3 regions of the Butyricicoccus sp. OF27-2pH9A genome follow, and region 3 is predicted to be linked to each of the others. Evidence: a T-box and tRNA genes for the amino acid it is inferred to sense, from the RefSeq annotation. Region 3 holds a T-box; the other regions hold tRNA genes.
The links. The T-box of region 3 lies ahead of PG722_RS11590 (valine--tRNA ligase). A T-box ahead of a tRNA ligase gene usually reads a tRNA of that ligase, here a tRNA-Val.

Region 1: it has a tRNA-Val gene. The T-box ahead of PG722_RS11590 (valine--tRNA ligase) is inferred to sense a tRNA for this amino acid. The anticodon was not compared.
Region 2: it has a tRNA-Val gene. The T-box ahead of PG722_RS11590 (valine--tRNA ligase) is inferred to sense a tRNA for this amino acid. The anticodon was not compared.

What each region holds. Positions count from the first base shown of each region.
Region 1 is NZ_JAQEXK010000013.1:83,103-86,377, reverse strand. It holds gene PG722_RS10585 (S-layer homology domain-containing protein) at 1-1,277, shown strand, start outside; tRNA gene PG722_RS10580 (tRNA-Val) at 1,436-1,511, shown strand; gene PG722_RS14240 (hypothetical protein) at 1,657-1,860, opposite strand; gene PG722_RS10575 (hypothetical protein) at 1,786-2,052, shown strand; gene PG722_RS10570 (S24/S26 family peptidase) at 2,227-2,595, opposite strand; gene PG722_RS10565 (hypothetical protein) at 2,788-2,958, shown strand; gene PG722_RS10560 (hypothetical protein) at 3,103-3,275, shown strand, end outside.
Region 2 is NZ_JAQEXK010000001.1:46,629-49,903, reverse strand. It holds gene PG722_RS00260 (hypothetical protein) at 205-441, shown strand; gene efp (elongation factor P) at 701-1,267, shown strand; tRNA gene PG722_RS00250 (tRNA-Val) at 1,310-1,385, shown strand; gene PG722_RS00245 (M56 family metallopeptidase) at 1,523-2,620, opposite strand; gene PG722_RS00240 (BlaI/MecI/CopY family transcriptional regulator) at 2,673-3,095, opposite strand.
Region 3 is NZ_JAQEXK010000017.1:1,930-5,204, forward strand. It holds gene nspC (carboxynorspermidine decarboxylase) at 1-829, shown strand, start outside; T-box leader at 1,783-1,994, shown strand; gene PG722_RS11590 (valine--tRNA ligase) at 2,075-3,275, shown strand, end outside.

The DNA of each region.
Region 1 (3,275 bases), on a different contig from region 3:
GCGCGGTCGCTCTGGCAGGCGGAAAGGCGGGCAACTATGTGCTGCCCGAGGTACAAACCTTCTCGTTTCAGATTAAGAAGGCGCTCGAGACGGCAGCTGTCACGCCGAGTACCGTTACTGCCGTAATCGATGGTCTGACGATTCGACTGACCGGCTTTGCGACCGAGCCGATTACGGTTTCTGCGCCGGATGCCGTGGCCGCGGGCGATACGCTGACCATCCATGGCGTGACGTACACGATCGACCGTTCTGCAGTGGACGTGCGCCGCGCGGAGATCACGTTCGTGTTTGCGGACAGCAGTGCGCAGACCAACGTTTACGGCGCGGGAGATATCGGAACGGCGTTTCCGGCCGACAGTAAGCGCGGATACACGTTTGACGGGTGGAAAATCGGTGATAAAACGTACACGACGCTGACGGAGGAAGCACTTACTAAACTGAACGGCACGCAGACTGCAGCACCGGTGTTCACCGTTCAGCAGAGTGGCGGAACGAGCGGCAGTGGTGGCGGCGGCGGTTCGGTCCGCACGCCGACCGGTGTGGTGACTGCGGCTAAGAGTGAGCACGGCGAGGTCTCAATCACGCCGAAAAACGCAGCCAAAGGCAGCACAGTGATGATTAAAGCTGTGCCAAAGGAAGGCTATGCGCTCAAAACAATCGCGGTTACCGACCAGAGCGGCAAGCCGGTCGCAGTGACGGAGAAGGACGGTCAGTTTACATTCGTCATGCCTGCGTGCAATGTCACGCTTACGCCTATTTTCGAGAGACAGCCTGCTCAAAATGTGAGTTTCGATGACGTCAAGCCAACCGAGTGGTACGCCGATGCCGTGCACTGTGTTGTGGAAAAGGGTCTGATGAGCGGTACAGGTACGGATGCGTTCTCGCCGGATGGCACGACCACGCGCGGTATGCTGATGACGATTCTCGCACGGTACGCGGGTGCGGATACGACCGGCGGTGCAAGCTGGTACGAGAAGGGCATGGCGTGGGCGCAGTCGGCAGGCATTTCGGATGGCCGCGTGCCGGAGGCTGGCATTACACGAGAGCAGCTCGTCACCATGCTGTACCGCTATGCGGATGCGCCCGAAGCCAGTGGCACACTGGATGCCTTTGCGGATGCGGATACCGTCAGCGCTTATGCGGCTGATGCCATGCGATGGGCGGCGGCGAACGGAATCGTCAACGGCTCGCACGGCAGACTGAATCCACAGGGGAATGCCACCCGCGCACAGGCTGCGGCAATGCTGATGCGGTTCTGCGAAAATATGGAACAATAAAATAATACATTGCGCCGCGCATGTCGGAGAACGCTGTGCGCGGCGCAAATTTTCGGGCCTAAAAATTTTTTGGAGTTTTTTCAGAAAATGTGTTGACAGATTCGTAATTCTGTTATATACTAAACAAGTCGTCAGGGATGAGACGACAACGACCCGATGGAAGTTTAGCTCAGCTGGGAGAGCATCTGCCTTACAAGCAGAGGGTCACAGGTTCGAGCCCTGTAACTTCCACCAAACGAAAAGCTCCTAAACATTGTGGTTTAGGAGCTTTTTTCTCTGTTTATTTGAACTTTTTACAGCGTCGCAAGGGAAGCGGAGCTTTTTTCGTTTTTGTGTGAATGCGGTTTTTTTGGGGTTTTTACGGGTGCAGGATGTGGGACTAAGTGCGGGAGCAAAAATCAACGGATAGAGACGACTTTTTCTGCGTTTTCTTCCTGCTCTCGGTCGCAAAACTGAGCACCTTTAACGAGGCGTTCGTGAACGCTTCATCGGAGAGGTGCGTATAAATATGCGACGTCATGGCAATCGACTGGTGACACAGAAGATCCTTTGCAACATTAAGCGGGACACCGGCGGACTGCAGGTCGGTCGCATAAGTGTGTCGCAGGCAGTATGGTGTGAGATCATCAGCCACAACGACGTTTCCGGGTCGATCGCGCCGTGTACCATCTGCGCGCCCATGTCGAGATCAAGCGCCTGTTTGAACGAGCGCCACATCTGCTTCATGGACGTTTCGGTGTGCAGTCTGCCGGTAGTCGGCTGCGTAAAAAGATAGCCGCTACTCTTTTCCTCGACCTTGTGCCAGAGATCGCGCGCGGTCTTTACCCGGACGGAGTACCGCTTGCCATTATAGCTAAACGTTTTGCGGAAACATCCGTCTGATGCGTTTGTTTTTATTGTAAAACATCTTTGGTTGTAAAATAAGAGGGTAGAATGCACTCGCTAACGCTCATCGGTTGCAGCCGGTGGGCGTAATTTTTATATTTAGAACGCGCGTATCAGTACACGCGGGATACCGATAATACGGCATCTTTCCGGGTCGGTGCCCTCGATCCGTCTGGGCGGGTAAGACGGGGTTCGGGGGCACAAGCTTCAGCCAATCTTCGCTCTGAACGTAGTTGATGCGTTTGATGGTCATTTCGTCATCGCCATAGCTGATGACTCCGATCTCGCCGCTGTGGTTCATGGTGTTCTGCTTGAGCACCAGCACGATATCACCATCACGGAAATCAGGATACATACTGTCACCGCGGACATGCATAGCGCAGAAATCCTCCGGCTTGCGGCCCTTGAGATAGGTGTCGGGAACTTCGACCATTTTCTCTTTTGATTCTTTCTCCTAATGTCAGAACAAACACCTTTACTTTATATCAAACATTCGATTGGTTGTGATTAGTGTACCACCTGCGTGATTATAAATCACACGAGGAGGTGTAAAACATAAACGCCTGAACCAATCAGGAACTCCGTCAGGGGGGGCAAGAACGATCTGATGCGGATGTATTCGAACATGGTATTGCTGACACTGGAGCAAGTCGCAAAAATCTACGGTTTTACCGACAAGCACAAAGCCAAGCGCATAATCGGCGCACCGAGAGTGTCCGGCGAGCATCGCGTGATGTACTATCTTGGCGACGTTGCAACCGACATCGTCAAGCGGCGTATGGGCATTGTACGATAAAATGCACAAGAAAGAAGATTCAATGTAAAACAACAACTTCGCAGCCAATCTGGCTGCAGTCGAGAAGCACAGCTGCGGCATCAAGCCGAGCAAGCGTTTTCACTTCTGCTGGACGGAGGAGCAGCTCGAGCAGCTGGCCGCTCTGTGGGATACGGCGTCAAGAACCTGTGGAAGGGCAACTGTCCGCAGATACGCTATCCGGTCATCTACGGCGGCGACGGCATCCGTCCGTCCGGTGAGCCGTTCGTCCTGGAGTGCAAGGGACACTGGGTTATAAGCAGAAGCCGCAGTGCGTGCATATTTCCAACGTCCACGCC
Region 2 (3,275 bases), on a different contig from region 3:
TGTGCCGCGCCTGCGCAGAGTAGCCCGTATGTGTAGCAGTACGGTATCTGACACTGCGAACAGGTTGAGAAAGATACGGTAGAAAAAATCCTCTGCCGTACCCCTTTTCGGAGCGGTCACATATAGGAAATCTGCGCCAGATTAGGAAGTAAGGGAAAGGTAGGAGTTCAAAGAGGAAGGAAAACCGCAGGTTGTCCTTCCTTTTTGCCCCCGCCGCGGGGCGCGGCACGCTCCCGCCGCAGCGGCGGCGAATCCCACGCTGAGGTTCAGCGAAAAACGCTCCGCCCGGAAAGGGCGAACCCGCTGACGCAGTTCGAGCACCCCGGTCCGCCGGTGCAGAAAAAGGAGCCGCCCAGTCAGGGCGAACACGCTTGCGCAGTTCGTGTGCCCCGGTCCGCCGGTGCAGGAAAAGGAGCCGCCCCGTCAGGGCGAACCCGCTGACGCAGTTCGAGCACCCCGCTCAGCCGGTGCAGGAAAAGGAGCCGCCCGTCAGGCCGAACCCGCCTGCGGCAGTTCGTATGCCCCGGTCAACCAGTGCAGGAAAGCGCCGAGTTCCACCGCAATAAAAATTTTCAAGAAAATATGCGTTACCCTCTTGCAAAATACGCGAAAATAGGGTATTATATACAAGCACTGTTTTGTATGAACAGTCGAATGATGCTTAATGATGTAAAAAATACTATTATTTGGAGGCATAGCGATTATGACCGCAGGTGAATTTCGTAACGGCGTAACTTTTGAAATGGACGGTCAGGTACAGCAGGTTATTGAGTTCCAGCATGTAAAGCCGGGCAAGGGCGCTGCTTTTGTTCGTGTCAAGATGAAGAACGTCGTAACCGGTGCGGTTACTGAGACCTCCTTCAACCCGACTGCTAAGTTCGAGGAGGCTTTCGTAGAGCGCCGCGAGATGCAGTATCTGTACAATGAAGGTGACCTGTACTACTTCATGGATAACGAGACCTACGAGCAGATTCCGATCAGCAAGGATACTCTGGGCGATGATTTCCGTTTCGTGAAGGAGAACGAGAACGTTAAGGTTCTTTCCTACAAGGGTAGCGTTTTCGCAGTTGAGCCGCCGCTGTTCGTTGAGCTCGAGATCACTGAGACCGAGCCGGGCGTTAAGGGCAACACTGCTACTAACGTACTCAAGCCCGCTACCGTTGAGACCGGTGCTGTTGTTAAGGTTCCGATCTTTATCGAGCAGGGTGAGCGCATCCAGATCGACACCCGTACCGGTGAGTATCTGGGCCGCAGCAAGACCAAGTAAAAACTTGCAGCCAGCAGGGATGGCAGCCGCCGTCCCTGATTCGGACATTTAGCTCAGCTGGAAGAGCATCCGCTTGACGTGCGGAAGGTCAGCGGTTCGAACCCGTTAATGTCCACCACCAAGCCACTCATTGTGAGTGGCTTTTTCTTTTGTCTGCACAAAAGCAGCTGAGACCCCACATCTCAGCTGCTTCTATTTTCGTCCCACATTTTGCTTTTACTCTCTGTGCTGCCGCTATCCTTCGGCAGCTGCCTTTTATTGCTCGGTCTCGCGGATATATTTGAAAACTGAGTGCTCCAGATAAAATTGCACGTCACCTTCTGTCAGCTCATACGGCTTGTGACCGTCAATGCACAGCCAGTATCGTCCGTCCGCACTTTGCTTGAGATAGGCATTCTCGTCGTCAAAATAGACGGTCGAGTTGCTGTCGGGCTCGGCCGGCGGCTCGAATGCCGGCTGCGGCAGCACCGCATATGACAGTGCCAGCAGGACAGCAAAGCTGCCGATGAGTACGGCGCTTGCGGTTCGGTCGTTCGGCTGCTCCGCGCAGGCGAGCACGGCGGTGAACCGCTCCCGCATGGCCTTGTTCGCCTCGGCGCGAAACAGGGCCGTGGACGGCTGCGGCACCGGCTGCTGTGTACAGCCTTGCTTCATTGCGGCGAGGATGGCGCGCAGATAGGCTGTGCGTTCCTGTGCATTCAGCGTCTGTGCAATCGCACGGTCACACTTAAGCTCGAGCGTTTGTTCCAAATCCTTTTGCAGCAGGTATACGATCGGATTCCACCAGAAAATGATGCAGTACAGCGTTACGAGCAGCTTGACAGCCGTATCATGGTTGAGAAAATGCGTGTACTCATGCAGCAGAATGTAATGCAGTTCGGCGTCTGTGTACGTCTTGTCCGGCAGAATGATGTACCGGCGCAGCACACCTACGCCAAAGGCAGATTCGATATTTGCGGCTGTACGTCCGCGAACTTTGATGGTGCGGCCGGTCTGACGCCGGATCTCACTCAGCAGGGAAGCCGTGCGGCTGTCCCATGGCCTGGCTTGCCGCGCAGCGCGGATGGCTTTGCGATACTGCAGCGCGTAATGAATCAGCAGAAAAACTGTGCCGAACAGCCAGATTGCACACAAAAGCAGTCCGACCGGCAGGTGTGTGACCGGCTCGGGCTTGCGCGTCAGAAAGCTGTAGATGCGCGGATACACGACGCTGTCGCTCACAATCACTGTGTACGGAAACTCGAGCGGCAGCAGCAGGCGCGCGGCGCAGAACAGGTACAGCAGCATCATGGTCAGCACGCCGAAATGCGGCCGGAAGCGTGTGCGCCGCACAAGATAGATTACAATAATCAACAAACTGCTCCACGAAAGTGCAGATATAAAGGAAAACAGGGTTATTTGCATATTATTTCTCTTCTTTGTTCTGCAGCGCAGCTTCGTACTGATCGACCATTTTTTCCAGCTCGGCAATCAGCTTTTCTTCCTGCTCGGATTCGTTTGATTTTGCAGGTTTTTTGAACAGCGCCACGGCGATTCGGGCAAACAGTGCCTGGTTCACGCCTTGCTCCTCGAGCATGTTCGCCAGAAATTCGTCCTTGGTGTAGCAGGGGACGAACTGCCGCGACTGATAGCGTCCGTTCTGCAGCAGACCGCTGACCTGCACCATGCCTTTTTTGACAAGCTGACCGAGCAGTTTGTCGATATAGTTGGTGTTCCAGTGGGCTTCCGTAACTTTTTCGGCAAGCTGCAGCGTTGTGAGCGGACGGTTTTCCCGCCATAAGGTGTCCATCAGAATTTCCTCGGAGTTGGACAGCTTGAAGCGCTTCATTGACCTCACCTCTGTTTTGATAATCACCTGCAAGGTGTTTGTTATAAGATAAGAATAACCACCTTTAAGGTGGTTGTCAATATCTTGATGGAAATTTGTAGGAATATCTAAAACAGAACATGATAAATTGTGAGATATGACAACATATTTTCTGGTGACAGGGGGAGAGGCACACCTTTC
Region 3 (3,275 bases):
GTTCAACTCGTTCACGCAGTGGAAGGCCTACGGCAGCCTTGCCCGCGCGGCAGGGAAGAGCTGCGGCCTGCGGCTCAATCCGGAGTGCTCCACGCAGCCGAGCGACCACGCGATGTATGACCCGTGCGGTCCGGATTCGCGCCTCGGCATTACGATAGAGAATTTTCAGCCGGAGCTGCTCGACGGCATTGAGGGTTTCCATTTCCACACGCTCTGCGAGCAGAATTCGGACGATCTGGTGCGGACTGTCGCTGCATTTGAGCAGAATTTCGGTCAGTATATGGATGGCCTGAAATGGATCAACCTCGGCGGCGGCCACCATATCACCCGTGCGGATTACGATGTGGAAACGCTGGTGCACTGCATTGATTATCTGCAGAAAAAGTACAAGGTGCAGGTTTATCTGGAGCCGGGCGAGGCCGTTGTGCTAAATGCGGGCTATCTGGTCTCCACCGTGCTCGAGGTGATGCACAACCATAAGGACATTGCGATTCTGGATACCTCGGCGGCGTGCCACATGCCGGACGTGCTCGAGGTGCCGTACCGTCCGCCGGTGTACCGCGGCGGCGAGCCGGGGAAAAAGGCGTTCACCTATCTGCTGACCGGCCGCTCCTGTCTCGCAGGCGACGTCATCGGTGAGTATTCGTTCGATGTGGCGCTCGGCGCCGGTGAGCAGGTCGTATTTGAGGACATGGCGCTCTACACCATGGTCAAGACCAATACGTTTAACGGCATGCCGCTGCCGCTCATCGCGGTAAGACGCGCCGACGGCACGGATGAGGTCGTGCGGATGTTCGGGTATGAGGAGTTCAAGCGGAGACTTTCGTAAGTTCCTGCCGGGCGGGAGCCTGTTTCTCTGCACCGGCTGAGCGGGGCGCGCGAACTGCGTCAGCGGGTTCGCCCCTAACGGGCGGGAGGTTTTCGCTGAACCTCAGCGGGGAGTGCGCCTACCCGGCGGGGGCACAAGAGGGTAGACACCTGCGGTTTCCACCCTCTTGTGAATCACCCCTTTCCCTTGGATAGTCTGGCGCAGATTGCCGACATGTGACCGCTGCGAAATAGGGGAACGGCAGAGGATTTTTTCTTCCGTGTCTTTCTCAACCTGTTCGCAGAGTCAGATACATTACTGCTACACAGACCGGAAAGTCTTCACAGGCGCGGCATAACAGTGCCGCGCGATTCTTTAGCGCGTTATTATAGACAGCACCTGCGAGGATAAATTGTACCAAACGCTTAATTCGCAGGTGCCGTGCGTTACAACGTGCCAAGGATTTGCGCGGCACTGTCATGCCACGCCTTGCGTTGATTAACCCGCCTGTGTAGCAGTACGCTATCTGTGAACTGCGAATATTTTGCGAAACAAACGCAAGAGTAACCCGACTGCCGTTCCTATTTTTCGAAGCGGTCGCCGCTCTCTGGTTTGCGTCAGGCTATGAAGCAAAGGGAAAGGTAGGAGTTCAAAGAGGAAGGAAAACCGCAGGTTGTCCTTCCTTTTTGCCCACCGCCGTGGGTACGGCGTCGTCCCCGCGGCGGGCGCCGCAACATCCCCGCCGTCCGCAGACGGCGAATCCCCCCGCTGAGGTTCAGCGAAAAACTCTCCGCCCGTTAGGGGCGAACCCGCCTGCGGCAGTTCGAGTGCCCCGCTCAGCCGGTGCTGAAAAGGAGCCGCCCGGATAGGGTGAACCGCCTGCGCGGTTCAAGTACCCCGGGGGTCGGTGCCGGAAAACAAGGGATATCCCTTGACAAACCCGAATTTAACAGATATAATATTAAAGTTAATACGCAAATGCCGTGAAAAAGAGGAGTATTTTTCCTTTGCGCGTTTAGAGAGGGTGCGGTCGGTGCAAGCACCTCGGCGGGGAAGAAGAAGGTCGCTTTGGAGCAGAACAGCCGAATTTTCGTTAAGCTGTTCCGTCTAACCCGCGTTACGGGGCAACGAGTGCGCGTCTTTACGCGAATTCAGGTGGTACCACGGAGCATACTTCGTCCTGTTGTCGGGATGAGTATGCTCTTTTTTGTTTGCACAGAAGTATCCCGCATTTATATCGTAAATCAAATTGAAGGAGATAGATCAATGAGCGAACTGCCTAAGACCTACGACCCGAAATCGGTCGAGGACAAGCTGTACAAGTTCTGGGTCGATTCCGGCTTCTTCCACGCCGAGGTCAATCCGGACAAGAAACCGTACACCATCGTTATTCCGCCTCCGAATGTTACCGGCCAGCTGCACATGGGCCACGCATTCGACGAGACCCTGCAGGATATCCTCATCCGCACCAAGCGCATGCAGGGCTACGAGGCACTGTGGATGCCGGGCACCGACCACGCCGGTATCGCAACCCAGATTAAGGTAGAGGAGAACCTCCGCAAGGAGGAGGGCCTGACCCGTTACGACCTCGGCCGTGAGGAGTTCCTGAAGCGCGTCTGGGCGTGGAAGGACAAGTTCGGCAGCCGCATTATCAGCCAGCTCAAGAAGCTCGGCACCTCCTGCGACTGGGACCGCGAGCGCTTCACCATGGACGAGGGCTGCTCCAAGGCTGTCCGTGAGGTTTTTGTAAACCTGTACAACAAGGGCCTGATCTATAAGGGCCACCGCATCATCAACTGGTGCCCGCATTGCGCGACCGCCCTGTCCGACGCTGAGGTTGAGTACGAAACCCAGCCGGGCAAGCTGTGGCACATCCGCTATCCGCTGGCGGACGGCTCGGGCGATCTGGTGGTTGCGACCACCCGTCCGGAGACCTTTATGGGCGATACCGGCGTTGCCGTCAACCCGAACGACGAGCGCTACAAGCACATGATCGGCAAGACCTGCATCCTCCCGATCATGAACCGCGAGATTCCGATTTTCGGCGACGAGTACGTTGACATGGAGTTCGGCACCGGCTGTGTTAAGGTTACGCCGTGCCACGACCCGAACGACTTCGAGATGGGTCAGCGCCACAACCTCGAGCAGATTCTCGTGTTCAACGAGGACGCGACCGTCAACGCAAACGGCGGCAAGTACGAGGGCATGGACCGCTACGAGTGCCGCAAGGCGGTTGTAAAGGACCTCGAGGAAGGCGGCTGGCTGGTCAAGATCGAGGACCACGAGCACAACGTTGGCACCTGCTACCGCTGCGGTACGACCGTTGAGCCGATGACCTCGGCGCAGTGGTTCGTCAAGATGGCGCCGCTCGCCGAGCCCGCTATGGACGTTGTAAACGAGGGCAAGACCAAGTTCGTGCCCGACCGTTTCTCCAAGACCTACCTGCGCTGGATGGAAAACGTACACG